DNA from 4 places in the Streptomyces sp. NBC_01237 genome. Region 3 is predicted to be linked to each of the others. Evidence: riboswitches for the same ligand, from Rfam matches in the RefSeq annotation. Region 3 holds a riboswitch; each other region holds the start of a gene.
The links. Region 3 has a riboswitch for cobalamin ahead of metE (5-methyltetrahydropteroyltriglutamate--homocysteine S-methyltransferase). Riboswitches for the same ligand answer to the same signal wherever they lie in the genome.

Region 1: linked by a shared signal. The riboswitch ahead of OG251_RS08685 (cobalamin biosynthesis protein) and the one ahead of metE (5-methyltetrahydropteroyltriglutamate--homocysteine S-methyltransferase) in region 3 are both predicted to bind cobalamin.
Region 2: linked by a shared signal. The riboswitch ahead of OG251_RS26985 (ribonucleoside-diphosphate reductase subunit alpha) and the one ahead of metE (5-methyltetrahydropteroyltriglutamate--homocysteine S-methyltransferase) in region 3 are both predicted to bind cobalamin.
Region 4: linked by a shared signal. The riboswitch ahead of OG251_RS03800 (ABC transporter substrate-binding protein) and the one ahead of metE (5-methyltetrahydropteroyltriglutamate--homocysteine S-methyltransferase) in region 3 are both predicted to bind cobalamin.

Annotation. Positions count from the first base shown of each region.
Region 1 covers NZ_CP108508.1:1,948,778-1,956,473, reverse strand. The annotation lists gene OG251_RS08690 (cobyric acid synthase) at 1-1,481, opposite strand, end outside; gene OG251_RS08685 (cobalamin biosynthesis protein) at 1,478-2,422, opposite strand; cobalamin riboswitch at 2,527-2,718, opposite strand; gene OG251_RS08680 (hypothetical protein) at 2,829-3,071, opposite strand; gene OG251_RS08675 (inorganic phosphate transporter) at 3,084-4,343, opposite strand; gene OG251_RS08670 (class II aldolase/adducin family protein) at 4,625-5,314, shown strand; gene OG251_RS08665 (alpha/beta hydrolase) at 5,400-6,527, shown strand; gene OG251_RS08660 (hypothetical protein) at 6,714-7,696, shown strand, end outside.
Region 2 covers NZ_CP108508.1:6,022,310-6,030,005, forward strand. The annotation lists gene OG251_RS26970 (GlxA family transcriptional regulator) at 1-704, opposite strand, end outside; gene OG251_RS26975 (hypothetical protein) at 786-998, shown strand; gene OG251_RS26980 (ribonucleotide-diphosphate reductase subunit beta) at 1,013-2,029, opposite strand; gene OG251_RS26985 (ribonucleoside-diphosphate reductase subunit alpha) at 2,029-4,437, opposite strand; cobalamin riboswitch at 4,577-4,699, opposite strand; gene mctP (monocarboxylate uptake permease MctP) at 4,944-6,578, opposite strand; gene OG251_RS26995 (DUF3311 domain-containing protein) at 6,575-6,829, opposite strand; gene OG251_RS27000 (helix-turn-helix transcriptional regulator) at 7,139-7,696, opposite strand, start outside.
Region 3 covers NZ_CP108508.1:1,157,221-1,164,916, reverse strand. The annotation lists gene OG251_RS05175 (flavin-containing monooxygenase) at 1-350, opposite strand, end outside; gene OG251_RS05170 (SMP-30/gluconolactonase/LRE family protein) at 553-1,572, shown strand; gene OG251_RS05165 (TetR/AcrR family transcriptional regulator) at 1,587-2,177, opposite strand; gene OG251_RS05160 (SDR family NAD(P)-dependent oxidoreductase) at 2,209-2,955, opposite strand; gene OG251_RS05155 (winged helix-turn-helix transcriptional regulator) at 3,101-3,514, shown strand; gene metE (5-methyltetrahydropteroyltriglutamate--homocysteine S-methyltransferase) at 3,629-5,947, opposite strand; cobalamin riboswitch at 6,111-6,326, opposite strand; gene tsaD (tRNA (adenosine(37)-N6)-threonylcarbamoyltransferase complex transferase subunit TsaD) at 6,542-7,612, shown strand.
Region 4 covers NZ_CP108508.1:829,286-836,981, reverse strand. The annotation lists gene OG251_RS03815 (acyl-CoA dehydrogenase family protein) at 1-189, shown strand, start outside; gene OG251_RS03810 (acyl carrier protein) at 314-574, shown strand; gene OG251_RS03805 (beta-ketoacyl-[acyl-carrier-protein] synthase family protein) at 571-1,794, shown strand; cobalamin riboswitch at 2,016-2,202, shown strand; gene OG251_RS03800 (ABC transporter substrate-binding protein) at 2,264-3,304, shown strand; gene OG251_RS03795 (FecCD family ABC transporter permease) at 3,421-4,428, shown strand; gene OG251_RS03790 (ABC transporter ATP-binding protein) at 4,425-5,303, shown strand; gene OG251_RS03785 (PRC and DUF2382 domain-containing protein) at 5,433-6,440, opposite strand; gene OG251_RS03780 (adenosylcobinamide amidohydrolase) at 6,912-7,496, shown strand; gene OG251_RS03775 (nuclear transport factor 2 family protein) at 7,500-7,696, opposite strand, start outside.

The sequences.
Region 1 (7,696 bases), 790 kb from region 3:
GGCACCCCCCCCGGCGCCCCACCCTCGATCAACCGCCACAGCCCATCCGTATCCGCGTGCTCCTCCACCAGATCCCCGAGCCGGTCCAACTGCTCCTCCCGCAGCGCCCCGAAACTCGTGTCCGGCGCGGGCACGAACCGCCGCCCCGCCGCCCGCGCGACCTCCTCCAGGAACCGCCGCCGGAACGCGTCGCTCTCCAGCGACCCGTGCCAGTGCGTCCCCCACACCGCGCCCACCCGGCACCCGTCCAGGAACGGCTCGCCGCCCCGCACATCGGCGACCCCGTGATGGATCTCGTACCCCTCCACCGGTTCCCCGAGCGCCGAACCGACCGGCCGGGCGAGCGTCTTGGCCCGCTCGAACCGGATCCGCACCGGCAGCAGCCCCAGCCCGTCGACCTGTCCGGCCCGCGACTCCACCTCGTCCTCGATCCGTTCACCGAGCACCTGGAACCCGCCGCAGATGCCGAGCACCGGCCGGCCCTCGGCCGCCCGCCGTACGAGCGCGTCGGCGAGTCCCCGCTCCCGCAGCCAGGCCAGCGCCTTCACCGTCCCGCGCGTGCCGGGCACGATCACCAGGTCCGCGTCGGCCAGTTCCTCGGCCCGGTCCACGAACCGCACCACCACACCCGGTTCGGCGGCCAGCGCGTCCACATCGGTGAAGTTCGACATCAGCGGTACGGCACACACGGCGACCCGCAGCACGTCCTCGCCGTGCGGCGGTGCGACGACCGACTCCCGTACGGCACCGCGCAACGAGACGCGCAGACCGTCCTCCTCGTCGATGCCCAGGCCGTGCGCGAAGGGCAGCACCCCGTACGTACGCCGCCCGGTCAGCCCGTACAGCATGTCCAGGCCCGGCTCCAGCAGCGAGACATCGCCGCGGAACTTGTTGACGAGGTAGCCGGCGACCAGCGACTGGTCCTCGGCGCTCAGCAGCGCCGTCGTGCCGAAGAACGAGGCGAAGACGCCCCCGCGGTCGATGTCGCCGACCACCAGCACGGGGAAGCGCGCGGCCCGCGCGATGCCCATGTTCACGATGTCGGTGCGCCGCAGATTGATCTCGGCGGGACTGCCCGCCCCCTCGCAGATCACGGCGTCATAGGTGCTCCGGAGCTGCTCCAGACAGTCCACGACCGTCCCGAGGAGCGCCTCCTGCCGGCCTCCGTGGTAGCCGCGGGCGCTCATCTCACCGACCGGTTTCCCCATCAGGACGACCTGACTGGAACGGTCGCTGCCGGGCTTGAGCAGCACCGGGTTCATCAGCGCGGACGGCTCGACCCGGGCGGCCTGGGCCTGCATCGCCTGGGCACGGCCGATCTCCGCGCCCTCACGGGTCACGAACGAGTTGAGCGACATGTTCTGCGCCTTGAACGGCGCGACCTTCACCCCGCGGCGGACCAGCCACCGGCAGATCCCGGCCGTGACGACGCTCTTGCCCGCGTCCGATGTGGTCCCGGCGACCAGCAGTCCGCCGCTCATATCCCTCTCCGTCCCGCGATCAGCCGGCCCGCCACGCACACGCCGAGGGCCAGCGCACTCACCCGGCGCGACAGTCGCACCGCGCGTTCGATGTCGGCGCTCTCCACCGCCCGGCCGGCCGCCCCGTTGAGCACGGGCCGGTGCTCGACGCGCCCGGCGTACGCCAGGGTCCCGCCGAGCCGTACGCCGAGCGCTCCCGCGAACGCGGCCTCCACCGGGCCCGCGTTGGGGCTCGGATGGCTGCCCGCGTCCGCACGCCACGCCCGTACGGCTTCGCCCGGACGTCCCCCGGCCACCACGGCCAGCGCGGCCGTCAGCCGGGCTCCGGGCCATCCCGCCAGGTCGTCCAGGCGGGCCGAGGCCCAGCCGTAGCGCCGGTAGCGGGGCGACTTGTGGCCGACCATGGCGTCCAGGGTGTTGACGGCCCGGAAGGCGACGAGTCCGGGGACCCCGCCCAGGGCGCCCCAGACGAGGGCGCCGACGACGGCGTCCGAGGTGTTCTCGGCGACGGACTCGACCACGGCGCGGGCGATCTGCGGTCCGTCGAGGGAGTGCGGGTCGCGCCCGCACAGATGGGGCAGCCGTTCGCGGGCCACGTCGATGTCCCCGGCGGCGAGCGCACCCGCGACGGCGCGCGCCTCACGGCCCAGCGACGTACCACCGATCACGGACCAGGTGGTGGCGGCGGTCAGCGCGACGGCCGCGGCGGGGCGGCCCCGTACGGCACGCGAGGCCAGCACGGCGGCTCCCGCGGCGCCTCCGGCGCAGACGACGGTGTGCAGGGCACCCCGCCCGCGGTGGTCGCGCCACAGCAGACGCTCGGCCGCCGCCGCGGCCCGGCCGAACCCGGCGACGGGATGCCCCCGGCGGGGGTCACCGAGCAGGCGGTCGGCGATCAGTCCGGCCGTGGCGCCGTACGCGAAGATGCGGTCGGCACGCACGGCTCAGCCGACCGCGGAGCGGGAGGTTCTCGCAGGGGGCGACACAGGTTCCGGCGCACGGCGGCCAGGCATGGCGTATGTCCTCACTCAGGGTCCGCGCCCTGGTTCGACGTGACCGGCGACGAGAGTCTCCTGGCTTCCGGATCCGCAGTTCCCCCGGCCTTCCAGACCGCGTCGGCGGACCGTGACTTCCGATGTGGGGGACTGCTCCCCGGTGACAGTGGCGGGACCGCGCCGGATTCGCACCGGCTTCCTCTGCTGTCGCCGTAAACGGCTCCGGCAGTCCACCACGCTGTGAGAACGCCCGTCAACTTGCCGTTGACCTGCGGGGCCGCAGTGTGCCCAGACGCACATCGGGCCGGACACACAGGGTGTGTCCGGCCCGACGGAGGAGCGGTGGTGCGGGTCAGGCGACGATCAGGTAGATCCCGTACGCGACCGCCGCCACGCACAGCGCGAAGCAGAGGTACGCACCGGCGCGGAGCGGCGTGAACGCGCCGCCGGAGCCGCCGGCCCGAGCCGTCGAGGTCTGCGCCGACGCCTGCTTGGAGAGGCCGACGATGCCGAGCGTGAAGAGGCCGACCAGCGCCACGGTGACCACGAGGCTGACACCGAAGACGGAGGCGAGAGCTGCCCAGTCGATGTTCATGGGGATCTGTCCTTACACCGTGGCCGGCCGCGCCGGGTCGGCGGGCGTTCCGGCCGGAGCCGAGATGGTGGTCTTGAGGTCCGTGGCCGTGGTGCCGATGGGCGGCGGGCTGACGGCGGCCATGGCCGTGGTGACGACTCCCGCGGGCTCGTCCTGCGCACCGCCGCCGGTGACGTTGGTGTGGTCGACCGGCTTGCGGCGCGACAGCAGCCAGATGGCACCGGAGCCCGCGACGAGCAGGACGGCGACGACCGCGACGCCCCAGCCGCCCTGCTTGGTCAGGAACTCCGCGCCCGCGCCGACCAGGCCCGCGGCCGGCAGGGTCAGGCCCCAGGCGACGAACATCCGGGTGGCGGTGGACCAGCGGACCACGCCCCCCTGACGGCCGAGGCCCGCGCCCATCACGGCGCCGGAGCAGGACTGGGTGGTGGAGAGCGAGAAACCGAGGTGCGAGGAGGCCAGGATGACCGTGGCCGCACTGGTCTGGGCGGCGAAGCCCTGCGGCGGCTTGAGGTCGGTCAGGCCGCTGCCCATGGTGCGGATGATGCGCCAGCCGCCGAGGTAGGTACCCAGGGCGATGGCGACACCCGCGGAGACGATGACCCAGACCGGCGGGTTGGAACCGGGGGACAGGACGCCACCGGTGACCAGGGCCAGGGTGATGATGCCCATCGTCTTCTGCGCGTCGTTGGTGCCGTGGGCGAGCGAGACGAGACCGGCCGAGGCGATCTGGCCGGCCCGGTAGCCCTTGGCGGTCGACTTCAGCTGCGTCTCGTCGGTGACCTTGCGGCTGAGACGGTACGTCAGCCTGGTGGCCAGCAGGGCGGCGAGACCGGCGACGAGCGGGGCGGCGATCGCGGGCAGCAGCACCTTGGTGACGACGGTGCCGCCGTTGATCGAGGACCAGCCCGCCGACATGACGGCGGCGCCGATGAGGCCGCCGAACAGGGCGTGGGAGGAACTGGAGGGCAGGCCGACCAGCCAGGTCAGCAGATTCCACAGGATGGCGCCGACGAGCGCCGCGAAGATGACCTCGGTTCTGAGGCCGTCCTCGTTGACGATCCCGCCGGAGATCGTCTTGGCGACCTCCACCGACAGGAACGCGCCGATCAGGTTGAGAACGGCGGACATGGCCACCGCTGTCTTGGGCTTCAGGGCGCCGGTCGAGATGGTGGTGGCCATCGCGTTGGCGGTGTCGTGGAAACCGTTCGTGAAATCGAACACGAGAGCTGTCACGATCACAATCGCGAGCAGCAGCGTGATGTGTTCCATTTACCCAGGCAATCGTTCGACGTCAGTGGCTCGTGGACCGTAGGCAACCTGAGTGAACGGAAGATGAACTAGGCGGGGCGCTGTGGTGACCCCAAACGGATTGGGCTCCCTCCGCTTGTGTACGCGAGGGGCGTGGCCACGCCCCTGAGGCGGTGCGAGGACTGCCCTTTGCCGCCGCTTGGCGAAGATTTTGGGCCGCGGATCTGTCACTCGTAAGAGATTCCGGTCACCCGGGTTCGCGGGGGGTCCCCGCCGCCGGGACGCCGCCCTAGGATCCCCGCATGAGCGATACCCGCACGAGCGTGAGCGACCGGTCCCGGGACGCGATCGAACAGGCATGGCGGAGCGTGGTCGACACGGCCCGCCGGTCCGCCGCGGACGGCCTGGTCGTGGGTACGTCGGGCAATGTCTCGGCACGCGTCGGCGGGACCGTTCTGGTCACCCCCAGCGGGGTGCCCTACGACCGGCTCCGGCCAAAGGACGCGGTCGGTGTCGACCTCGAAGGGCGCCAGATCCTCGGCGAGCTGGCCCCGACCAGCGAACTTCCCCTCCATCTGGCGGTGTACCGCAACACTTCCGCCGCCGCCGTCGTGCACACCCACGCGGTGCACGCCACCGCCGTCTCCACCCTGGTCACCGAGGTTCCCCCGGTGCACTACGCGGCCGCCCTGCTGGGCGGTCCCGTCCGGACGGCCGCGTACGCGCGCTACGGAACGCCGGAGCTGGCCGACAACATGCTCACCGCCCTGCGCGACCGCACCGGCTGCCTCCTCCAGAACCACGGCACCGTCACCTACGGCGGCACCCTCGACGAGGCGTACGACCGCACCGCCCAGCTCGAATGGCTGTGCAGGCTCTGGCTCACCGCGAGTTCCGTACCGGGCCACCGCCCGACCCTGCTCTCCCCGGCCCAGCTGCGCGAGGTCACCGACGCCCTGAAGGGGTACGGCCAGCCCGGCCGGCCCGGCTGATCCCCGTGGCCCTCCCGGTGCGGGCCCGGCACCGGACGGCCCCCGTCCGCTGGCACCGCGCACCGCACGCCACGACACTGAAGCCGTGCGCCCGGCAACAGCGACGGCAGCGGCCGTCACCACGATCCTCGGCGCCGGCGCGGCAGCGGTCGCGGCCGGCCGGTACGCCAGCGACGCCGCCCTCAAGGTGCCGTCCGGACGTCCCCTCCCCGCCGACCGCAGAGTCACCGTGCATGCCACGGCGGCCGGGCAGGTCACCCTGACCCGCTCGTTCGCCGCGCTCCGGCCCGGCACGTACGGGCTGGTGGGACCCGGTGTGCACGCCGTCGTCGGGCCGGTGACCGAACAGGCACCGCATGCCCCGGACACCGTCGTCCGCAGACTGGAACGGGTGAGCCACGGGACCCTCAAGGCGGGCACCAAGGTCCGCCTCACCCCCGAGCTGTACAGCGGCGACCCCGGCACCGCCCTCGGTCTCGACCACAAGGAGGTCGAGATCCCCGGCGAACTCGGCATCCTGCCCGCGTGGTTCGTGCCCGGCGCCCGGGACACCTGGGTGATCACCGTGCACGGCCTCGGCACCACCCGGGAACACCCCATGAACCTGATGGGATTCCTGCACGGCCAACGGCTCCCCGTGCTCGACCTCGCCTACCGAGGCGACGCCGGAGCCCCCCGCTCCGCCGACGGCCTCGGCCACCTCGGCGCCTCCGAGTGGCGCGACCTGGACGCCGCCATCCGCTACGCCCTGCGCTACGGCGCCGAGAGCGTCGTCCTGCACGGCTGGTCGACCGGCGCCTCGATGGCACTGCACGCCGCGGTCAACTCCGCGCTCCGGGACCGCATCAGCGGCCTCGTCCTGGACTCCCCGGTCATGGACTGGCAGGTCACCCTGCGCGCCCTCGCCGCGGCCCGCCACGTCCCCTCCGCCCTGCTGCCGCTCGCCGTGCGCGCCGCCCAGGGCCGGACAGGACTGAGCACGGCCCCGCTGCTGGACACCGGCCTGCCGTCCGCCCTGCACGCCCCGACGCTGATCTTCCACGGCCCGGACGACTCCCTGGCCCCCTGGCAGCCGTCCCGCGAGCTCGCCGCCCGGCGTCCCGACCTGGTCAGCCTCCACCCCGTACCGCAGGCTCCGCATGCGGCGATGTGGAACGCCGACCCGGCACGGTACGAAGAGACGCTGCGGCGCTTCCTCACGCCCCTGATGTGAGCCGATACGGGGGGACAGGACCGGGCGGTACCAGGCCGAACACCCCCTCCACGGACCGGTGAACCAGCTTCCGTTTGGGCTTTCGGGCCGTCAGAGGCAAGACTGCTCCCCGTGACGTCCCGTACCCCGCGCGACTCCAGGCTGCGACTTGTCCGCCCGCGACCCCTTGCCACCGCCCGCAAGGCCGTGACCACCCGGCGCACCAGGCCGGCCCCCCGGCCTCCCGAGGGCACCCCGCCCCGGACGGAACTGGCCCGGCAGGCCAGGGCGGTCCTCGCCGATGCCGTACGGATCGCCCACTGGGCCGCCGACGGCCCCAGCCCCGGCACCGCACCCCCGGCCGCCCATGCCCTGGAACGGGCCGCGGCGGCACTGGAACTCTCCCCGGCCCAGGCACGCGCGGGCTGGGACCGCGCCAGGCTGGCCGGCCTCGTGGAACTGCACGGCGACACCGCACGACCCGGCTGGCGGCTGCGCGCCTGGGACCGTGACGACTCCGCCGTGCTCCGCGGCTGGGTGGCGCTGTTCGACGCCTGGTCGCTCGTCCACGCCGCACCCGAGGGCATCGAGGCCACCGCCGTCGCCGAGGCCGTCGAGGCCGTACCCCAGGTGCTCTCCCTCCTCCAGCTCTCCGCGGGCCCGGTCACCGTGCCCGCCCTCCTCGACCTCCTCGGCCAGCGCGTCGCGGAACTCCACGAGGAGCGGTGCGAGGTGCCGTACGGCCCCGAGCAGCAGCCCGCGCCGAGCACCCCGGCCGTCGAGCACACCGACGCGGCAGGGGACGCCGAGCTCAACGCCCTCCTGCTCGACTGGGCCCTGGAGGGCCTGGCCGCGGTCGGCGCCCTCACCCTCGGCGCGGGTCACGCCACCCTCACCCCGCTCGGCAACTGGGCGGTCTGGGTCAAGCTGGAACAGATCTGCGTCGCGGCCCAGAGCCCCGCCGGAAACATCGAGCAGTCCGCCGCCGACATGCTGCTCGGCTGCGCACGCCTCACCCCGGGACCGGCCCGCGACGAATACCGGGCCTGGCTCGCCGCCCGGCCCGTCGGCAGCGCCGTCACGGAACTGCTCGCCGTCGCCCGCGGCGAGGACGCCCTGCTGCGCGGCCTGGCCTTCGAGGCGCTCCGGGTGGTCGGCGCCCCGGCCGAACCCGTGGTGCGCTCCGTGGC
Region 2 (7,696 bases), 4.9 Mb from region 3:
GCCAGCTGCTCGACGGTCATCTCCCGGTCGAGGTGGCGCTCCATCCAGGCGAGGGTGTCGCCGACCGTGTCGCACCTCGTGCGGGGCAGCGGGCGCTGGATGTACTGCGCCTGGCCGCCGTCGCGGTGCGGTGGCACCACCATGCGGCGGGCGATGGCGTTGGCGACATCGGGGCCGTGCGCCTGGCGCACCAGATGCAGACAGGCGTCGATCCCGGCGGCGGTGCCCGCCGAGGTGATGACCGGCCCCTCGTCCACGTACAGCACGTCCGGCTCCACGACGGCCTCGGGGAAGCGCCGGGCCAGCTCGTCGGCGTGCCGCCAGTGGGTGGTGCAGCGGCGGCCGTCCAGCAGGCCGGCCGCGCCGAGGACGTACGCGCCGGAGCAGACGCTCAGCACCCGTGCGCCGCGTTCCACGGCCCGGCGCAGCGCGTCCAGGACCTCCTCCGGATACTCCCGCTCCATGAAATGACTGCCCGCCGGTACGGCGATGAGGTCGGCCTCCTCCAGGCGGTCCAGGCCGTGGGGCGTGCTGATGGTGAACCCGGCGTGCGTCCGCAGCTCGGGCCCCTCCGCCGAGACCACCGCGAAATCGTGCACCGGCAGGCCCTCGTCGCTGCGGTCGAGCCCGAAGACCTCGCAGAGCACGCCGAGTTCGAAGGGGTGGACCTCGTCGAGCAGCAGGGCGGCGACATTTTTCAGCATGACGGCAGTGTGGCAGTAATTCGATGCTCTATGACAGTCCTGCCACTCCCGCAATCCGCCCGCACGGACGAGAGTAGGGGCATGAACACATTCCTGAACTACCTGGGCATTACGGTTGTTTTCGCCCTCTTCCTGCTGCCGACGTTCGTCGGGCTCGCCCGTGAGCGCCGCATCGACCGCGAGCTGAGAGAGGCGGAACGGGCACGCGAGGCCGAACCCCCGCGAACGGCAGGCGCCGCGCAGCCGGTCACGGCCACGCGGCGCCTTCACCTCGGAAGCTGGGCCAGGATCTGACCCCGGCGGACCGCTCAGAAGTCGTCGTCGAAGCCGACCGAGCCCTCCACCGCCACCTGGTAGGCGGACGGGCGGCGCTCGAAGAAGTTCGTCAGCTCCTGGACGCCCTGGAGCTCCATGAACGAGAACGGGTTCTCCGAGCCGTACAGCGGGGGGAAGCCGAGGCGGGTGAGCCGCTGGTCGGCCACGCACTCCAGGTACTGGCGCATCGACTCCGTGTTCATGCCGGGCAGGCCCTCGCCGCACAGGTCGCGGCCGAACTGAAGCTCCGCCTCGACGGCCTCCTTCAGCATGTCGGTGACCTGCTGCTGGAGCTCGTCGTCGAAGAGTTCCGGCTCCTCCTTGCGGACGGTGTCCACGACCTCGAACGCGAAGTTCATGTGCATGGTCTCGTCACGGAACACCCAGTTGGTGCCCGTGGCGAGGCCGTGCAGCAGGCCGCGCGAGCGGAACCAGTAGACGTACGCGAAGGCACCGTAGAAGAACAGCCCCTCGATGCACGCCGCGAAGCAGATCAGGTTCAGCAGGAAGCGGCGGCGGTCCGCCTTCGTCTCCAGCCGGTCGATCTTCTCGACCGAATCCATCCACCTGAAGCAGAACTGCGCCTTCTCGCGGATGGAGGGGATCTCCTCGACCGCGTCGAACGCCGCCGCCCGGTCGTCCGGGTCGGGCAGATACGTGTCGAGCAGCGTCAGATAGAACTGGACGTGCACGGCCTCCTCGAAGAGCTGCCGCGACAGATACAGCCGCGCCTCGGGGGAGTTGATGTGCTTGTACAGCGTCAGCACGAGGTTGTTGGAGACGATCGAGTCACCGGTCGCGAAGAACGCCACCAGCCGGCCGATCATGTGCTGCTCGCCGGGGGAGAGCTTGGCGAGGTCGGCGACGTCGGAGTGGAGGTCGACCTCCTCCACCGTCCAGGTGTTCTTGATCGCGTCCCGGTAGCGCTCGTAGAAGTCCGGGTAGCGCATCGGCCGCAGGGTCAGTTCGAAGCCCGGGTCGAGCAGGTTCTTGTTGTCGTTGGAGCTCATTACTGGCAGGCCTCGCAGGACTCGGGGTTTTCCAGGGAGCAGGCGACGGCGTCCGCGTCGGGAGCCTGGGCCTGCTGTACGGGAATGGGGGCGGCGGCGGACGCGGAACCGGACGCGGCACGGGCGATCCGGGTCGCCGGGCGCGAGCGCAGGTAGTACGTCGTCTTCAGCCCCTGCTTCCAGGCGTACGCGTACATCGAGGAGAGCTTGCCGATCGTCGGCGTCTCCAGGAACAGGTTCAGCGACTGGCTCTGGTCGAGGAACGGCGTACGCGCCGCCGCCATGTCGATCAGTCCGCGCTGCGGGATCTCCCACGCGGTGCGGTACAGCGCCCGCACCTCCTCGGGGATCCAGGCGAAGCCCTGCACCGAACCGCTCGCCTCGCGCAGCGCCTCGCGGGTCCGGGCGTCCCAGACGCCGAGCCGCTTCAGCTCGTCCACCAGATAGGCGTTGACCTGGAGGAACTCACCGCTGAGCGTCTCGCGCTTGAACAGGTTGGAGACCTGCGGCTCGATGCACTCGTACACCCCGGCGATCGAGGCGATCGTGGCGGTCGGCGCGATGGCCAGGAGCAGCGAGTTGCGCATCCCGGTCTTCGCGACACGGGCGCGCAGGGCCTCCCAGCGCTCCGGCCAGTTCAGCGCGGTGTCGTAGTGGTCGGGGTGCAGCACCCCGCGTGCGGTGCGGGTCTCGGCCCAGGCCGGGAGCGGGCCGGAGCGCTCGGCGAGGTCGCAGGACGCCTCGTACGCGGCGAGCATGATGCGCTCGGAGATCCGCGTCGACAGGGCCCGCGCCTCGGGGGAGTCGAAGGGCAGCCGGAGCTGGAAGAAGACGTCCTGGAGGCCCATCGCGCCCAGGCCCACCGGGCGCCAGCGGGCGTTGGAGCGCCCGGCCTGCTCGGTCGGGTAGAAGTTGATGTCGACGACCCGGTCCAGGAAGGTCACGGCGGTGCGCACGGTGGCGTCCAGCCGCTCCCAGTCGATGGACCCGTCCACGACGAACGACCCCAGGTTGACCGAGCCGAGGTTGCAGACGGCCGTCTCGCCGTCGTCGGTGACTTCGAGGATCTCGGTGCACAGGTTCGACGAGTGGACCACGCGGCCCGGCTCGGCGGTCTGGTTGGCGGTCCGGTTGGAGGCGTCCTTGAACGTCATCCAGCCCTGGCCGGTCTGCGCGAGCGTACGCATCATCCGGCCGTACAGGTCACGCGCGGGCATCGTCTTGCGGGCCAGCCCCGACGCCTCCGCCGCACGGTAGGCCGCGTCGAACTCGTCGCCCCACAGGTCCACCAGCTCGGGCACATCGGCGGGCGAGAACAGCGACCACTGCCCGTCCGTGTCGACCCGGCGCATGAACTCGTCCGGGATCCAGTGCGCCAGGTTGAGGTTGTGCGTACGCCGCTGGTCCTCACCCGTGTTGTCGCGCAGCTCCAGGAACTCCTCGATGTCCGCGTGCCAGGTCTCCAGGTAGACGGCGGCGGCGCCCTTGCGGCGGCCCCCCTGGTTGACCGCGGCGACCGAGGCGTCGAGCGTCTTCAGGAACGGCACGATGCCGTTGGAGTGCCCGTTGGTGCCCCGGATCAGCGAACCGCGGGCGCGGATACGGGAGTACGAGAGGCCGATGCCGCCCGCGTGCTTGGAGAGCCGCGCCACCTGGTGGTAGCGGTCGTAGATCGAGTCCAGCTCGTCCTTGGGCGAGTCCAGCAGATAGCAGGAGGACATCTGCGGGTGCCGGGTGCCGGAGTTGAAGAGCGTGGGGGAGGAGGGCAGGTAGTCCAGCCGGCTCATCAGGCCGTACAGCGCCGCGACCTCGTCCAGCGCGCGCACGCTCTCGTCCTCGGCCAGACCGGCCGCGACCCGCAGCATGAAGTGCTGCGGCGTCTCGATGACCTGGCGGGTGTGCGGGTGGCGCAGCAGATAGCGGCTGTGCAGCGTCCGCAGCCCGAAGTAGCCGAAGCGGTCGTCCGCGCCGTCGGCCAGCGACCGCTCGACCAGCGCGTCGAGCGCGGCGGCGTGCAGCGTCACGAAGGCGGCCGTACGGTCGGCGATCAGGCCCTCGCGGTGCCCCACGGCGACCGAGGCGGAGAACGACACCGCGCCCTGTCCGGCGGCCTCGTCGGCGATGGAACGGGTCAGCAGCCGGGCGGCGAGCCGGGAGTACGCGGGGTCCTCGGAGATCAGGCCCGCGGCCGCCTCGGTGGCCAGCGAACGCAGCTCGGCCTCGTCCGACCGGGCGTTGCGGCCGCGCAGCGCGGCGGCGGCGACCCGTCCGGGATCGGTGTCGGGCAGATCGACGGTGAGGTCGGTCAGGGTCCGCAGGAGTGCGGTCCCCGGCGCGTCGGTCGTGGCTTCCGTCGCCTCGGCGGCTACGGCGGAGGCTGAAACCGGATCGGCTGGCGCGATGGTCACTGGGCTTTCCCTCGCTCGGCTGGGGGCCGGCGGAGAGCGGGGGCAGCCGGGCAGCGCGAAGCCCGGAGCGGGGCAGCACTGCGTACGGCGTCCACCGGCCCATCCGCGAGGCCCGGACGTCTTGGCGTCCGGTTCGGTCGAGCCGGACGCGCTGTCGACAGGTCGTCGGACTTCGGGTGTGCAAAAGCACACTGAATACACCGTTGCGGGACAGTTCCGGATTCGCACCGGATTCCCCTGCGACGACAGCGAGCACGAGCATACATGTGGGGGCCGCCCGATGAGGCAGCCCCCACATCTTGTGTCGCGAGGCGTGTTGGGCCCTGACGGAGCGTCGGCCGGAGGGCCGGCGGGGGCAGGCCGGGAAGGGGCTTCCAGCCGCGCCGGGAGGGCCGTACGGGGCCGTTCGGGCCGCTCCCGAGCCGTTGGTCCGGGGGACCGGAAAGCGTGCGGGCCGCCGCGCCTCCAGGGGAGACGTGACGGCCCGCACCGTGCCGCCGCGGGGGTCAGTGACCGCCCGGCGCACCCACCGTCGCGGGCGGCAGCTTCGCCTGGACGCCCGCGTCGCCGACGTCCGCCGTGTAGTCGGCGGGGGAGGTCTCGTCGATCCCCGCCGGGGCCTTCAGCGCGTTCAGGACGAGGGTCAGGACGATCACGACGACGACGTTCAGCACGAACGCCGTCAGCCCGATGTAGCCGATCTCACCGATGCCCGGGATCTCCTTCGAGGACCCGCCGAAGTGCTTCTGCGTGGGACTGGCCACGCCGTACGCGGCGACCGTCCCGTACACCATGCCGACCGCCCAGCCCGCGATCAGCGCCCAGCGGTGGAACCACCGGGTGAACAGACCGCCGACCAGGGCCGGCATCGTCTGGAGGATCCAGATGCCGCCCAGCAGCTGGAAATTGATGGCGACCGTCTTGTCCATGGTCAGGACGAAGGCCAGCGCCCCGACCTTGACCAGCAGCGAGACCAGCTTGGAGACCTTCGTCTCCTGCGCGGGTGTCGCGTCGGGCTTCAGGAAGTCCTTGTAGATGTTGCGGGTGAAGAGGTTGGCCGCGGCGATGGACATGATCGCCGCGGGCACCAGCGCGCCGATGCCGATGGCGGCGAAGGCCACGCCCGCGAACCAGTCCGGGAACATGTTCTCGAACAGCTGCGGGATGGCCAGCTGACCGTTGTCCACCTTGACCCCGGCGGCGATGGCCATGAAGCCGAGCAGCGCCAGCAGGCCCAGCATCAGCGAGTACAGCGGCAGGATGGTGGTGTTGCGCCGGATCACCTCACGGCTGCGGCTGGAGAGCGTCGCCGTGATCGAGTGCGGGTACATGAAGAGCGCCAGCGCCGAGCCCAGGGCCAGGGTGGCGTATCCCCATTGGCCCATGTCGCCGGGGACCAGGGCGCCGCGCGGCTGGCCGGTCGCCGGGTTCTTCTGCGCGAACGCCTCGCCCGCCTTGGCGAAGATGTCGTCGAACCCGCCCAGCTTGATCGGGATGTAGATGATCGCCACCGCGATGACCAGGTAGATCAGGCCGTCCTTGACGAACGCGATCAGTGCGGGCGCGCGCAGCCCGGACGAGTAGGTGTACGCGGCGAGCACCGCGAAGGCGATGAGCAGCGGCAGGTCCTTGATGAACCAGTGCGTGGTCTCCCCGCCGCCCACGCCCATGACGTCCAGTACCGCCTGGATGCCGACGAGCTGGAGCGCGATGTACGGCATCGTGGCGAGGATGCCGGTGACGGCGACCGCCAGCGAGAGCCCCTTCGAGCCGAAACGGCCGCGGACGAAGTCCGAGGTGGTGACGTAGCCGTGCTTGTGCGACACCGACCACAGGCGCGGCAGGAAGGTGAAGATCAGCGGGTAGACGAGGATCGTGTACGGAACCGCGAAGAAGCCCGCCGCGCCCGCCGCGTAGATCGCCGCCGGGACGGCGACGAAGGTGTAGGCCGTGTAGAGGTCGCCGCCCAGCAGGAACCAGGTGACCCAGGTGCCGAAGGACCGGCCGCCCAGGCCCCATTCGTCCAGGCTCGCCTCGTTCTCGGCCCTGCGCCAGCGGGCGGCCATGAAACCGATGACCGTGACGGCCAGGAAGAAGAAGATGAAGACGCCGAGCGCGACGCCGTTCACGCCGTCCTTCATGCGGAAGCACCCCCCTTGCGGGCGCGCTGGTCACGCTGCCACAGCTTGTACGCGACCATCGTCAGCGCGGTCGAGATGAGCACCCAGAGCATTTGGTACCAGTAGAAGAACGGGATGCCGATGAACGTCGGCTCGACCTTCGCGTACGAACCCACCCAGAGCATCGCCACGAACGGCGCGACGAGGCAGAGCGCGATCACCCCTCTCATGGGGGTGACCGTGGGTGGTTTCGCCTCGGTGTCTTCTGGCATGTGGTGACTCCGTCCCCTCGCTGACCGCCGGTGGCCATGGGCAGGAGATCCGGGCGAGCCGGTCGGCCGGCGTCACCCCCTGTCCGCATTGGCGTCCGGCAACGGTGATGTATCGGAGGGAGTCACGTACGCGGGCGCGGTCCGGTTCATCCGTCACGGGGTCCGGTTCATCCGGGAGGGTGAGGTGATCCGGCTCCCGCGCGGCGGGCCCGGCTCGTGCGTGGCGGGTCCGGCTCGTGCGTGGCGGGTCCGGTCCGCGCCGGGGGCCGGACCATCCGTGGGATCCGGATCGTCCGTGGCGGGCCAGGTTCAGACCCAGCCTCGGCGTACGGCCTCCGCGCCGGCCTGGAAGCGGCTGCGCGCCTCCAGCCGGGCCGTCAGTTCCGCGTTCATCCGGCGTACGGTGCGCAGGGAGACGCCCAGGCGCCGGGCCGCGGTGGCGTCGGTGTGCCCCTTCGCCAGCAGGGACAGCAGTTCGTCCTCCTGCGGGGTGAGGCCGTGGGGGCCGCGCGGAGGGATCCGGCCGAGCGGGGTGGCGGCGGCCCAGTACTCCTCGAACAGCAGATGGGCCACGGCGACGGCACCGCGGCTGCGCAGTTCGAGCGCGCCCGCGCGGGGGTCGTCCGGATCCAGGGGGACGAGGGCCACCTCGCGGTCGACCACGACCATGATGAGGGGCAGCGCCGGAAGGGTACGGCTCTCGGCGCCGAGTTCACCGAGCCAGTTCACATAGCGCAGCGTGCCCGGGTCGTTGCGGAAGCTGTCCTGGTAGATGCTGCGCACCCGGACCCCGCGCTCCAGCGCCTGCCGGTCGAGCGGTTTGCTGGCCGCCAGGGTGTCCGGGGCCTGGGCGCCGCCGGGCAGCAG
Region 3 (7,696 bases):
GACTCGATGTCGCAGTGGACGCCCGGGTAGCGGTTCCAGTACCAGGTGCCTCCGAAGTCGCCGCCCTTCTCCACGATACGGACGCGCGCCACACCCTGTTGCCGCAACCGGGCCCCGGCGAGGATGCCGCCGAATCCACCACCGACCACGGCGACGTCGACGGTGTCGCGCAGCGGATCGCGTGCGGCCGGCTCCCCCGCGTACGGATCGGCGGCGTAGTAGCCGAACTCGGTCTCGGCGTCGCGGTACTGGCGGGTGCCGTCGGGCCGTACGCGTCGTTCACGTTCGAGGCGGTATCGCTGCCTCAGCGCGGTGAGGCCGTCGGGTGTCGACGCTTGAGTAGGTGTCATGCGGGGACCTCGATCCTGCCGATCGGACCGTCCCGGGGTGAACGGCCGTCCGCTACGGTAGCAACTACCGGACAGTGGTGTCCGGTTGAAGCGCGGGCCCATCGCGACACTCGGCCGGAGCACGTCCGCACGCCCGAACGGGCGCTTGCGAACCTCCCGGCCCGCGGCACCCGCACCCAGCGGACAGGAAGAGTGATCCCCCATGCGACGACTCCCGATCCGATCCCTTGCCGTGCTCGCCGCGATGGGCGCGCTGGCCCTCACCGGATGCGGTACGGAACCGGGCGACCCTCGTGACCGAGCGGCCCCCGCAGGTACGGACCGGACCATCCGCGCGCACAAGGTCATGCGGCTGACGCAGGTGCACGAGGAGACCGGGATGACCCTGCTGGAGGGGCCGACCTTCGACGAGGACGGCCACCTGATCGTCGTCGATGTCACCGCACCCGCGGGCAAGCCGAAGGTGATACGCGTCGACGTGGAGAAGAAGACGTCGCGGGCGCTCCACACCGACGCCCGGGGGGCCTACACCTCGGCACAGTTCAGCCCGTACGACGGACGGCTCTACCTGACCGACTACGCCCACGGCGAGGTCGTGAGCCTGGCCCCGGACGGCAGCGATCCGCGGACCTTCTTCTCCGGCGAGGTCGACGGAGCGCAGATGAACCCCGACGACATCGCCTTCGACGAGGAGGGAAACCTGTACGTCAGCGACTCACGCGGCCTGGCCGAGGGAGTGGCGCACGGGCGTGTGGTGCGGATCGGCCGCGACGGCGGAAAGGCCACCGTCCTGGCCGAGGACCTCGCCGCGACGAACGGCATCTCGTTCGACGCGGACTACCGAGGGCTGTGGATCAGCGAGCTGACACAGAACCGGATCTCCTACCTCCGCCTCGACGGAAAGGGCGGGGTGGCTTCCCGGCACACCGCTGTCCGCGTCGACGGGGGGATCGCCCAGACCGACTCGATCGCCGTCGACGCGGACGCCAACCTCTACCAGGGGCTGCACGGCCGGCCCGCGATGGTCGTCTACGACCAGCACGGTGAGCGTCTGGCGACGGTCGAAGTACCCGCCCGCGACAAAGGGCTGGAGTCGGTGACGAACGTGGCGATCACGCCCGGCGGGACCAGGGCGTACATGACCGTCAGCGGGCCCGCCGGGGGGTATCTGTACGCCTTCGACGCGCCCGCGGAAGGCATCCGGCAGTCCAACGGCGGCTGACACCGCTCCCGCACTCACCCGTCGAAGGGCCGCACCGGTCCCACCTCGACGCCGAGCAGCCGCCAGGCGGCCAGGGCCCGGCGTTCCCGCTCCTCACGGGTCGGGCCGGTGACGGCGCCGGAGACCATGGCGACCGCGAGCATGAGGTCGTCCGCCGCACCCAGCCGGTGACCGTCCGTCAGGTGCCCCCGCAGGCCGCGCTCGACCCGCTCGGAGAGCGCCAGGGCGTGGGCGCGGATGCCGGATCGGCCGGCCGCTCCATCGACGTGTAAGAGGCCGATGAATGCCGCCGACTCCGTCAGGTGCCACGTCATGACACCGAGGGCGTCGGCCAACGTCGCGTCCTGGGCGGCGGCTGCCTGCTCGACCTGCCGCACGTTCTCCTCCAGAACCGCGGTCGCCACGGCGGCCCGGTCGGGAAAATGCCGGTACAGAACGCCCTGCCCGACCCCGGCCCGGCGCGCGATCGCGGAAAGCGGAGCGTCCAGCCCGTACTCCGCGTAGATCTCCCGCGCGGCGGCGACCAGCGCGGCCCGGTTGCGGGCGGCAGCCTTCGGCCCGTCGTTCGCGGGACGCCGTTCGTCCGGCATGGGGTGCTGCGTCACCCCGGAAGCGTACCGGCCGGACGGAGCGGGCTCATGCCTGCCGAGTGTGCGCACCGTCTTCGGAGCCTGCGGCGTCCGGCGCCCCGTGGACCCGCTGGTCCACGAGGGCCCGGAAGGCGTCCAGGTCGCCGATGATCTCCTCGGCACGGTCCCGCCGCTGATACAGGGTGTAGTACCGGGCCCCGATGACGTCGGGGTCGGCCTCACCGCCACCGGGGACGATGCCGCGGGCGATGGTCACGGTGCCGACGTGGACCCCTTCCGGAGCGAGTTCGGTGTGCAGGGCGTGTGCCCAGTTCCGCAGCCCGGCCATGGCCATGCCGACGTTGGCCAGGAAGGGAGCCGGGACCGTCGAGGAGACGCCCGTGGTGAGCAGCAGCGTGCCATTGCCACGGGCGCGCATCTCCGGCAGCACGTGCCGCACCGCGGTCACGGCTCCCAGTGCGTGCAGTTCGAACTGTGCGGTGGCCGAGGCGACCGTGGTCGCGGCGGCGTGCGTGATGGCCCCGGTCGGGCTGGGGCTGTATTCCAGGACGTCGATCGGACCCAGCGCGCTCCTCGCCGCGGTCAGAGCCGCGGCGAGGGCCTCGCGGTCGCGGATGTCGGCGGGGAAGGCCGCGGCGGTGACGCCCAGCGCGGTCAACTCAGCGACCAGGGCGTCCAGTTTCGCCTTGGTACGTGCGATCAGTCCGACCCTGAAGTCATGGCGGCCGAACGCACGGGCCACCCCCATCCCCAGCCCCGGGCCCGCACCCACAACGATCAGTGTCTTTGCCACCAAGGTTCCTTCCCGACCGGAGCGTCGGACGTAACACCGGCCCGAGCCCCAATACTTACGTATTGTTCGTAGCCCCATGCTTCGTTACTACGAGGAGAGGGACAAGACGGCACATTGCTGTCAGTCACGCACACGGAGGTAACCGTTGCCTTCCATCCCGGACAGCTCGTCGGCGGCCAGGACCGAGGGGCACGAGCGAGGCGAGACCGAGGAAGAAGCATGCCGACAGGTGCTCCAGATCCTCGGCGTGATCGGCGACAAGTGGAGCATCCTGGTCATCGGCCGGCTCCGCGACCGCACGCTGCGCTTCGGTGAGCTCCACCGCGCCGTCACCGGCATCTCGCAGCGGATGCTCACACTGACGCTGAGGCAGCTCGAACGGGACGGACTGCTGACCCGCACCGTCTATGCCAGCGTTCCTCCCCGCGTGGAGTACACCCTGACCGGACTCGGCTCGACACTGCTGGATGCCGCCACCGCCTTCGGTGAATGGGCTGCCTCGCACCGGAAGGAGATCGGCGACAACCGGCGCCGCTACGACGACACGCTCCGGCCCTGACCCGAATCCCGTCCTCGCCTCCGTTGTCGTGCGCTGTCCGCCGTGCCGCGGCCGGGGTGCCCGTAGGGGCCGGGGAGCCGGTCGGCGCGCCCCGGCCCCTTGGGCACCTTCGGGTCAGGCGGAGGGCAGCTCACCGCGGACGGTGCGGGCCGCGGCGACCAGGTTCTCCAGGGATGCCCTGGTCTCTCGCCAGCCGCGGGTCTTCAGTCCGCAGTCGGGGTTGACCCAGAGCCGTTCGGCGGGGATGGCCTCCAGGCCCTTGCGGAGCAGGGCGGCGGCCTCGTCCGCGCCGGGCACCCGGGGGGAGTGGATGTCGTACACCCCGGGGCCCGCCTCGCGCGGGTAGCCATGGGCGGCGAGTTCGCGGGCGACCTGCATATGGGAGCGGGCGGCCTCCAGGCTGATGACGTCGGCGTCGAGGTCGTCGATGGCCTGGACGATGTCGCCGAACTCGGCGTAGCACATGTGGGTGTGGATCTGGGTGTCGGGACGCACGCCGCCGGTGGTGAGGCGGAACGACTCGGTGGCCCAGTCGAGGTAACCGGCGTGGTCCGCCGCGCGCAGGGGCAGGGTCTCGCGCAGGGCGGGTTCGTCGACCTGGATGACCGAAGTGCCGCTCGCCTGGAGGTCGTCGACCTCGTCGCGCAGGGCGAGGGCGACCTGGCGGGCGGTGTCGCCGAGCGGCTGGTCGTCACGGACGAAGGACCATGCGAGCATGGTGACGGGCCCGGTCAGCATGCCCTTGACCGGGCGGTCGGTGAGGGACTGGGCGTACGAGGTCCAGCGCACCGTCATCGCCTCGTGGCGGGAGATGTCGCCGGCCAGGACCGGCGGGCGGACGTAACGCGTGCCGTACGACTGGACCCAGCCGTGCTGTGTGGCGAGGTAGCCGGTGAGCCGCTCGGCGAAGTACTGGACCATGTCGTTGCGTTCGGGCTCGCCGTGGACCAGGACGTCGATGCCGGTCTGCTCCTGGAAGGAGATGACCTCGCCGATCTCGGCCTTGATCCGCTCCTCGTAACCGGCCGTGTCGATCCGGCCCGCGCGCAGGTCGGAGCGGGCCGTGCGCAGCTCGGCGGTCTGGGGGAACGAGCCGATGGTCGTGGTCGGCAGCAACGGCAGCCCGAGGTGCGCCCGTTGAGCTGCGGCACGCTCCTCGTACGGCTGGGAGCGGCGGCCGTCGGCGTCGGTGATGGCGGCGGCCCTGGCCCGTACGGCGGGGTCGTGGGTGATGGGGGAGTGGGCGCGGGAGGCGAGGTCGGCCCGGTTGGCGGCGATCTCGGCGGTGACGGCACCCGTGCCCTGTGTCAGGCCCTTCGCGAGTGTGACGACCTCCGCGGTCTTCTGTTCGGCGAAGGCGAGCCAGCGAAGGATCTGAGGGTCGATGTCCCTCTCCGGGGCCGTGTCCAGCGGGACGTGCAGCAGGGAGCAGGAGGCCGCGACGTCGACCCGGCCGGCGAGGCCGAGGAGGGTGGCGAGGGTGGCCAGCGACTTCTCGTAGTCGTTGATCCAGATGTTGCGGCCGTTGACGACACCAGCGACGAGCCGTTTGCCGGGAAGCCCGCCGGCGGCGGCGAGGTCTTCGAGGTTGGCGGCGGCGGCATCGGTGAAGTCGAGGGCCAGGCCGTCGACCGGGGCCTTCGCCAGGACGGGAAGGGCCTCGCCCAGCCGGCCGAAGTAGGAGGCGACGAGCAGCTTGGGGCGGTCGGTGAGGCCGCCGAGGTCACGGTAGACGCGGGAGGCGGCGTTCAGTTCGGCCGGGGTGCGGTCCTGGACCAGCGCGGGCTCGTCCAACTGCACCCATTCCGCGCCGGCGGCCCGCAGATCGGCGAGGACCTCCGCGTACACCGGCAGCAGCCGGTCGAGCAGGGTGAGCGGTTCGAAGCCGGCCGCCACCCCGGGGGCGGCTTTGGCGAGCAGGAGATACGTGAGGGGGCCGACGAGCACCGGGCGGGCGGTGTGCCCGAGCGCGAGGGCTTCCTTCAGCTCGGTGACCTGCTTGGTGGAGTCGGCGGTGAAGACGGTGTCCGGGCCCAACTCGGGTACCAGGTAGTGGTAGTTGGTGTCGAACCACTTGGTCATTTCCAGCGGTGCCACGTCCTGCGTCCCGCGCGCCATCGCGAAGTAGCCGTCGAGCGCGTCGGCTTCGACGGCCTCACGGTGCCGCCGGGGGACAGCACCGACCATGACGCTGGTGTCCAGGACGTGGTCGTAGTAGGAGAAGTCGCCGGTGGGCACTTCGTGCACTCCGGCATCCGCCAGTTGCCGCCAGTTGGACCGGCGCAGGCCCACCGCCGTCTCCCGGAGGGCGTCGGCGGTGATCCGGCCGTTCCAGTAGCCCTCGATGGCCTTCTTCAGCTGCCGCTTCGGGCCTTGGCGGGGGTAGCCGTACACGGTGGCCTGTGCTGCCGCGGCTGCGGGCTGGGTTGTCACGGAAATCTCCTTCGCGAGATGACTCCTTGAGATCCCGGAGACGGGACACGGACGCGAAGGGGTGACGAACCGGACGGACCCGGTGTACGCCATCGGCGTGCAGTTCCGTCTGGTATGTACGCCGACCCGCCCACGAGGTCACCGGGATATCCGCACACGAGGGGTCGCGTGCGGGCAACGGGCAGGTCTTCGGACTCGTGGGCGCATCTGCCGGGGCAGATTCCTAGTGGCCGTCGCTTCCCGGATCCGACCGGATCCAGTGCGTATGACGGCGGTCGTTCCCACTCACCGCTGCGGGGCAGTCCCGGATTCCCACCGGGTTCCCTCTTACGACGCGTCTGCCTGGCGGACAGGGCGAACCAGCTGCACCGCCAGAGTAGAGGGCGGGCCACTTCCGGTGCGCCGATGTTCACCATCCGGAACGTGACATGAGACACGGGATCCGCCCCCACGGGTCATGCCGAAGGGGCGTGCCGCGGGCCGCTGCCCCGCTCTCCACGCATCGTCGGCCCCTCGCGGAACCGTTCCGGCCCGACGCCTTATTGCACATCTGTTGCAACTACACTGGGTGTGCGAAAAGCCTGGGTGGAGGAGATGCCGGTGGCAGCGGGGCGCATTGTGCTGGGGATCGAGTCGTCGTGCGACGAGACGGGCGCGGGGATCGTCTCCCGGGGACGTCTGCTCGCTCACGCGGTGGCGTCCAGCATGGACGAGCACGCCAGGTTCGGCGGCGTGGTACCGGAGATCGCCGCACGGGCGCATCTGCACGCCTTCACCCCCGTCGTCGGGCAGGCCCTCGACCAGGCGGGTCTGCGGCTGTCCGGCATCGACGCGGTGGCCGTCACCACGGGACCGGGCCTCTCCGGTGCGCTCCAGGTCGGCCTCGCGGGCGCGAAGGCCCTGGCCTACGCGATCGACGCCCCGTTGTACGGGGTGCACCACCTGGCGGGGCATGTCGCCGCGGACACGCTGGAGCACGGCCCGCTGCCCGACCCGTCTGTGGTGCTGATCGTCTCCGGCGGGCACACCTCCCTGCTGCTCGTGCGGGACCTGGCCCGCGACCCGATCACGCATCTGGGGGACACCCTGGACGACGCCGCCGGCGAGTGCTTCGACAAGGTCGCCCGGGTCTTCGGTCTGCCGTATCCGGGAGGCCCGGCCATCGACCGCGCCGCCCGGGGAGGCGATCCGCGCGCGGTGGCCTTCCCCCGCCCGCTGACCGGTCGGACGGAGGACCCGTACGCGTTCTCCTTCTCCGGTCTCAAGACCGCCGCCGCGCGCTGGGCCGAGGGGCACCGGGGCCGTGAGCTGCCGGTGGCCGACGGCGCGGCCTCGCTCCAGGAGGCGATCGCGGACGTCCTGACCCGTACGGCGCTGGCCGCCTGCCGGGACCACGGCGTCGGGACCCTCGTCGTGGTCGGTGGTGTGGCCGCGAACTCAAGGGTGCGCGCGCTCGCCGAGGAGCGGTGCGCGGCCGCGGGCGTGCGACTGCGCGTACCTCCGATGACCCTGTGTACGGACAACGGCGCGATGATCGCGGCTGTCGGCGACCTCCTCGTACGAGCGGGAGCGGAGCCCGCCCCCCTCGATGTGTCGATCGATCCGTCCGCGCCCCTGGAATACGCGGCCCTGACCCCCGGGGCGGCTGCGGCGACGGCCGCCTGAGGGCTGTCCGCGTCAGGATTCCGCGAGGCGGGTGACCGCTCGCGCACGCCGGTGTCCCGCGCGCCTGGAGGAGCGGACGTCGCC
Region 4 (7,696 bases), 330 kb from region 3:
GGGCGGGAGACCCGGTCCGCGCGTCTGCGCGTCCGCGACCGCATCCGCCGCCGGTCGGTGCGCGAAAGCGTGGGGGCGGTCGGTGTCGGCGGCGTTCTGCTGGCGTACTGGGGAACGACATCGGTGTTGTCCCGGTGGCTGGAGAAGCCGCAGGTGAGCGTAGACGAATCGGTTCGCCGGAAGGCGTAACCGGAACGCCTGCATCCAGTTACTTCGGCGGTGGGTAGATGCGTTCAACTACCCGCCGTTCGAGGTACATGCCGATGAGAGGTAGACAGTGAACACCGCGAAGACCGTGACGGCCGCGAGGACGATGAACACGATTCACCCGAAGATCACCGAGGTCCTGGCCGGGACCTTCAAGGTGCCCGACTCCGAGATCTTCCCGGAGTCGACGATGGACAGCCTGGAGATGGACTCCCTGGCCGTCGCCGAGTTCGCCGTCATCATCAAGGAGACGCTGGGCGTCGAGGCCGACTCGGACACGCTCTACAAGGACGCCACACTCACCGACATCTCGGAGTTCATCCGTGCTGCCGTCGACGGTGCGGTGCCGGTGAGCTGCGCCCGATGAACAAGCCCGCCATCGCCGTCACCGGCCTGGGGATGATCACCCCGGCCGGCAACGACACCGACACCACCTGGGACGGCGTCTGCGCCGGGGTCTCACCCGCCCGCACCGTCCCGGAGCTCGAAGGCTGCGCGGTCGACTTCGCCTGCACGGTCTCGGGCATCGATCTGGACGCCGCGGTCGGAGGCCGTGCCGCGTTCCGCATGGGCAAGTACGTCAAGTTCGCCGTCCTGGCCGCACGGGAAGCGGTCGCCGACGCCGGACTGGACCCCGCCGACTGGGACGGGACCCGGGTGGCCGTGGTCGTCGGCACCAGCAGCGGAGGCTCCGCGGGGCTGACCGAACAGGCCGTCGCGCTGGACCGGCGCGGACCCGCGGCCACCTCACCCGCGGGCATCCTCCTGACGATCCCGAACATGCCCGCGGCGGAGATCGCCATCCAGATGCGGGCGCACGGCCCCAGTCTGGCGCCGTGCACGGCCTGTTCGTCCGGAGTCACCGCGCTCTCCGTGGCCCGGGACCTGCTGGCCACCGGCCAGTGCGACATCGCGATCGCCGGAGCCACCGAGTCGATCGTGTTCCCGGTGGCCATGACCGGCTTCGCCCGCTCGGGAGCCGCAGCGCTCCGGGACGGCGACCCGTCCAGGCTCTGCCGGCCGTTCGCGGCGGACCGGGCCGGACTCGTGATGGGCGAGGGCGCCGCCATCATGGTGCTGGAACGGGCCGAGGACGCCCACGCCAGGGGCACGACCCCCAGAGCGCTGCTCGCGGGCACCGGCGCCACGACGGACGCCCACCATCCCACCAGCCCGCATCCCTCCGGCACCATCGCCCGAGCAGCCGTCGACGCCGCACTGCGGGATGCCGGATGGCGCGCCGAGGACGTCGACCACGTCAACGCGCACGGCACTTCCACAGCGCTGAACGACGCCACCGAAGCCGCCCTCATCAGCCGGGCCTACCCGCACCGGCCGCCCGTCACCGCCCCCAAGGGCGTACTGGGACACTGCATGGGGGCAGCCGGTGCCATCGAGGCCGGGCTGACGATCCTCACGCTTCAGCACGGTGTCGTACCGCCGATCGCCAACCTGGACGCCCCGGCGCCCGAGTTCGACATCGACTGCGTCACCAAGCTCCCGCTGCGGCTGCCCGTACGGCGGGCCGTCAGCCACTCCTTCGGCTTCGGCGGCCACAACGCCGTGGTCGCTCTCCAGCGTCCGTAGCCGACGGAGACACTTTCGGGCCGGTGCGGCGGGACGACCTCCCAGCCGCACCGGCCGCACAGGCATCTGCCGCGCAGGCATCGGCCCGCACACGCACCGGCCGCCATCGCGGAGCCCTTCCTCGCACGGCCGTTCATCGCGCTCTCCTCGCGCGGGCCGCAACGCGTCAGCCGTCGTCGCGGAGGCCGCAACGCACTGCCGCCGGGACCCGACGCAGTGCGTGATAGCTTGCCGAAGCCAGTCGAACTCCACGCAAGGAGTCAGGGAATCCGGTGCGAAACCGGAACTGACGCGCAGCGGTGAGGGGGACGGGCGGGGCCACGGCCACTGGAACACCGCGGTGTTCCGGGAAGGCGCCCCGTCCGAAGGAACCCGAGTCCGAAAACCTGCTGGCACCTGCGGCCCCCACCGGGACGCAGCGCTCCGTACCACGGGCTCCGCGCATGGGCCCAGAGACGCAGGGGGACCCGTGCCGCCCATAGCCCAGCCCATACGTGCCGCTGCCCTGCTCACGGCGGGACTCGTCCTGCTGACCGGCTGCAGCGGCGGAGACCCCGCCCCGACGGCCGGTGGGAGCGGAGCCGGGGGCTACCCCGTCACCATCGAGAACTGCGGCCGCACCGTCACCGTCGACGCCGCCCCGCAACGGGCCGTCTCCCTCGACCAGGGGTCGACGGAGATCCTTCTCTCCCTCGGCCTCGCCGACCGGCTCGCGGGCACCTCCACCTGGACCGACCCGGTCATGAAGGGGCTGGAGAAGGCCAACGCGACAGTGGAGCGGATCGCCGAGAACCGGCCCTCGTCGGAGAAGGTCCTCGACAGGGAACCCGACTTCGTCAGCGCGTCGTTCGCCTCGACGCTCGCCAAGGGCGGCGTCGCCCCCCGTGACCAGTTCGAGCAACTCGGCGTCCCCACCTATGTCTCGCCCGCCGACTGCACCGGCAAGGACAACAGCAAGGGCGGCGACGGAGCCCGCACCGCGAAGCTGACCATGGACAGCGTCTACGCCGAAGTACGCGACCTGGCCCGGGTGTTCGGTGTCGAGGAGCGGGGCGAACAGCTCGTCGGCCGGCTGCGGGCCCGGGTGGCGAAGGCGACCGCGGACAGCGACGCCTCCGACGCCACCCTCCTCTACTGGTTCTCCGACTCCAAGGCCCCGTACCTGGCCGGGTGCTGCGGCGCCCCCGGCATCATCACCAGGGAACTCGGCGCGAGGAACGTCTTCGACGACACCCACGAGGAATGGCCGCAGATCAGCTGGGAGACCGTCGCCGACCGCGACCCCGACGTCCTGGTCATCGGTGACCTCACCCGCAAGGCACAGACCGCCGAGAGCGCCGCGAAGAAGATCGCCTTCCTGGAGTCCAACCCCGTCACGAGGAACATGGACGCGGTCAGGCACCGGCGGTACGTGCTGCTCAGCGGCCAGGCCCTGAACCCGTCCATCCGGACGGTCGAGGGCCTGGAGCGCGTCGCCGCCGGACTGCGCGACTTCGGACTCACCGGGTGACGGACACCGAACGCGCCACCGCCGCACCGGCGGGGAAGACCCGGCCGGCCCGACCCGCCGGTCCGGGCGGGGCGCCCGGGCCCCCGACCCCGCGGGCCGGTGCCCGCGTACGGCGCCTGCGCGTCGCACTGCTGTGGAGCTGCGGTATCGCGCTGCTCCCGCTCTCCGTCGCGGTCGCCGTCACCATCGGGCCGGCCCGGATCTCCGTCCCCGACGTCTGGTCCGCCGTCGCCGCGCATCTCGGCGCCGGTGAATCGACACTCACCCCGATCCGGGACGGCATCATCTGGAACCTGCGCATGCCCCGCACCCTGCTCGCCGCCGTGTGCGGCGCCGGACTCGCGGTGTGCGGCACCGTGATGCAGTCGCTCCTGCGCAACCCGCTCGCCGACCCCTTCGTCCTGGGAGTCTCGTCGGGCGCCTCGACCGGCGCGGTCGTGGTGGTCGTCCTCGGGACCGGCGGGGGAGCGGTGTCCCTCTCGACCGGGGCGCTCATCGGGGCCCTGTGCTCGTTCGCCCTCGTCCTGCTGCTCAGCCACACCCTCGGGGGCACGGTCGACCGGGTCGTGCTCTCCGGTGTCGCGGCGATGCAGCTGTTCTCGGCGCTCACCTCCTTCGTCGTCATGACCGCGGCCGACGCCGAGCAGACCCGCGGGGTGCTGTTCTGGCTCCTCGGCTCGCTGGCCGGGGTCGGCTGGAGCGACGTGGGGCTCTGCGCCGCCGTCCTCGCCGCCACGCTGCTGATCTGCCTGGGCCACGCCCGTACCCTCGACGCCTTCGCCTTCGGCCAGGACGCGGCGGCGGCCCTCGGTGTCCATGTCGCCCGCACCAGGCTCGTGCTCCTGTGCACCACCGCCCTGCTCACGGCGGCGCTGGTCAGCTCCGCGGGCGCCATCGGGTTCGTCGGCCTCGTACTCCCGCACGCCGCCCGTGCGCTCGCCGGCTCCGGGCACCGGCGGCTGCTCCCGGTCACCGCCCTGGCCGGGGCGGTGTTCCTGGTCTGGGTCGACACCCTCGCCCGGACCGTCCTGGACCCCCAGGAGGTGCCGGTCGGCGTCGTCACCGCCCTGATCGGGGTGCCCGCCTTCGTACTCGTCCTGTACCGCACCCGGAGGACCGCATGACAGGCCGGGCCACCGAGGCAGCCGAAGGCACGGGAATCCCCGAAGACACCGGGGCGACCGCGAAGAGCACCGGGGGCGTCAGGGGTGTCGGGGGCCTGTGGGCCGAACGCGTCAGCCGCGAGGCGGGCGGCCGGCTCATCCTCGACGGGGTGAGCATCACGCCGCCGCCCGGCGCCACCGTCGCCCTGCTCGGCCCCAACGGGTCCGGCAAGTCCACCCTGTTGCGGGTCCTCGCGGGCGTCCTCGCCCCGGGCAGCGGCACGGTCACGCTGGACGGCCGCCCGCTCGGCGACATCGGCCGCCGCACCGTGGCCCGGCGCGTGGCCGTGGTCGACCAGCACGCGGCCACCCAGGTCGAACTCAGCGTGCTGGACGTCGTACGCCTCGGGCGCATCCCGCACCGCCGCGCCTGGTCCGCACCGGACCGGGCCGACGAGGAGGCCGTCCGCGAAGCGCTGGAGCGCACCGGACTGGCCGACCGTGCCGGACAGTTCTGGCACACCCTGTCCGGCGGTGAGCGCCAGCGGGTCCAGATCGCCCGCGCCCTGGCCCAGCAGCCGCGCGAACTCCTCCTGGACGAGCCGACGAACCACCTCGACATCCAGCACCAGCTGGAGCTGCTGGCCCTGGTCGCCTCGCTGCCGGTCACCAGCGTGATCGCGCTGCACGACCTCAACCTCGCCGCGATGTTCTGCGACCGGATCACGGTGCTGAAGGCGGGCCGGGTGGTCGCGGCCGGCACCCCGGCCGAGGTGATCACCGCAGAGCTCGTCGAGGACGTCTACCGGGTACGGGCGGTCGTCACGCCCGAAGGTCCGGACGGGCGGCCGTCGGTCCGCTTCCTGCCGGGGCGCGGGCCGGCCGCCGCGCGGTAGGGACACCGTCGTACCGGCCAGGAGCGCCGCGGCGGAAAGCCCGCTCCGCACCGCGCCGGACGGGCTGCGACAACAGCCCGTCCGGCGATCGAGACCATGGGAGCGGCCTTCGGCCGCGGTGTGCGGGGGTCAGTGGCGGCGTCCCTGGCCGAACTCGCCGCCCATGTCCTTGCCCGTGCCCATGTCCTTGCCGTCCGCGTAGTCGATCTTCTCCTTGCGGACCTCGGCGGAGACCTCCTTCTGCTCGGTGACCTTGTTGGTCTCCAGGCGGACGCGCTCCACCGGGACGGCCTCCTTGCGGACGGTGGCGCGTTCGGCGTGCAGCGTCACCTCCATGTCCTGCTCACCGATGTTCGTCGTCCCGGCCGACTTCTCGCCCGGACGCAGCGGCTCGCGGACCACCCGTACCTCTTCGTGGGACACCGGCACGGTGCGGGTGACGTTCTCCGTCACGACGTACTTGTGCAGACGGGCCCGTCCGCTCTCGTACTCCTCCGTGCCGACGTGCAGCTGCTCCTCGGAACGGATCATCTCCTCCTTGCCACCGGAACCGGTGGCGGACCGTTCGGCCCCGGCTCCGGCGAGCGGACGTGCCGTCGCGGAGGTGTCCATGTCGCGGTGCTTGCCCATGCCGGTACCCGCTCCTGCCATGCCCGTGGTCGTGCCGGTGCCCGTGGTGGTGCGGCCCGTCGAGGCCGCGTCGCGTGTCCCGGCGCCCGCGGCACCCGCAGCGCCCGCCGCGCCCATCGCACCGGTCTTGGCGGCGTTCGGCGCGCCGGCCCCGGCACGCCCCTTGTCACCGATGGCGCCGGCCTTCCTGGTCAGCCCGTAGTGCCGGTAGAGCTCTTCCTCCTCCGAGACGGACAGGTGCGCGTCCGCGTCCACCCTCGGGGCGTCCTTGACGCTGTCCTTCGGATACGAGACGTGCAGGTCGGAGCCCACCCGACGGGCTCCGGCGAGCGGTACGAAGCTCTCCTTCATGCCGAACAGCCCGGTCTTGACGGTGACCCAGTCGGGCCTGCCGGTGTCGTCATCGACGTACACCCGGCCCACACTGCCGACCTTCTCGCCCTCGTTGTCGTAGACGGTCAGACCGTCCAGCTCTCCGGAATCCGTGAAACCGTCAGCGGCTCCCATAACCGATTCCTCCTCGCCCGGACATGCCCTGTGGGTGGATCCACCAGGTGAGGCGCGTCCGACTTCCATCGCGCCTCACCCGGATGGACGCTGCAACTTCCCGGCTCGCGGGGCCGGGACACCGAAGCCCCGGTCATGGCGCCAGGCCCCGTACGACGCGGCCTCGATCCGGCCGCCGCGGTTAGGCCGATCGGGTGAGGTCGGACGGGTGCGGGCCCGGGGGCCGAGGGCGCGTCATCCGCGCGCAACGGCCGGATCATGTGGTATCGGGGATCGGGCGAACCGCCCATGGAGTGAGGTGATCGCGGTCTCTCCTAGAATCGACGCGAGCCTCCAAGGGCCGTCCCTCACCGTCCGCCGTTCTGCCGTTCCACCCGGGGGTACCTCATCCGATCCACCAGCACACCTCTGCCCGGACAGCGCGGAGCCCTGCTGTCCCGGCGGGAGGACGGACAGGACCTGCACCACCTGGTGTGGCGGCTGGGGGCGGGCGTACGGGTGTGCAGCAGCGCCGTACTCGGCGGCGGCATCGGACCCCGCGCCTGGATCCTCAACGCACAGGTACCCGGTGGCTATCCCCGCCTGGACCCCGAGCGCCACCTCGCCGAGATCGCCGCCGCGGAAGGGCTCACCGGACCGGGCGCCGGGCTGATGACGGCGGCCGACGTCACCGCTCACACCCGGGCCGCCGACGAGGGTGTGACAGCCACCGTCACCTGCGGGCTCGGCGTGCGGGGCTGGGCCGCGGCCCCGGCCGAGGCGATCGCCGGAGCGCCGCTCCCCGGCACCGTCAACATCGTCGTCACGGTACCCGCCGCCCTGTCCGACGCCGCTCTGGTCAACGCCGTCGCCACCGCCACCGAAGCCAAGGTCCAGGCGCTCCTGGACGCCGGTCTCGACTGCTCGGGCACCCCCACGGACGCCGTGTGCGTCGCGGCCCCCGAGCCGGGGCCCGAAGGCGGCGAACCCTTCGCCGGGCCGCGCTCGCCGTGGGGCTCCCGCATCGCCAGGGCGGTGCACGCCGCCGTGCTGGCGAGCGCGCGGACCGCTCCCTGAGGCTCAGGCGCCGGACGGGGGCGCCGGCGCGATCCGCTCCGTGGCGCCGCCGAAGGCCAGCACCAGGGTGCGCGAGGCGAGCAGCCAGACCCCGTCGACCTTGCGGAACGTGTCCTCGTAGTGGCCGACATTCGCCGGCAGCCGCGGAGCGGGCAGCGTGTCCCCGGCACCGTCGACCCGGAAGGTCGCGAAATACGTCG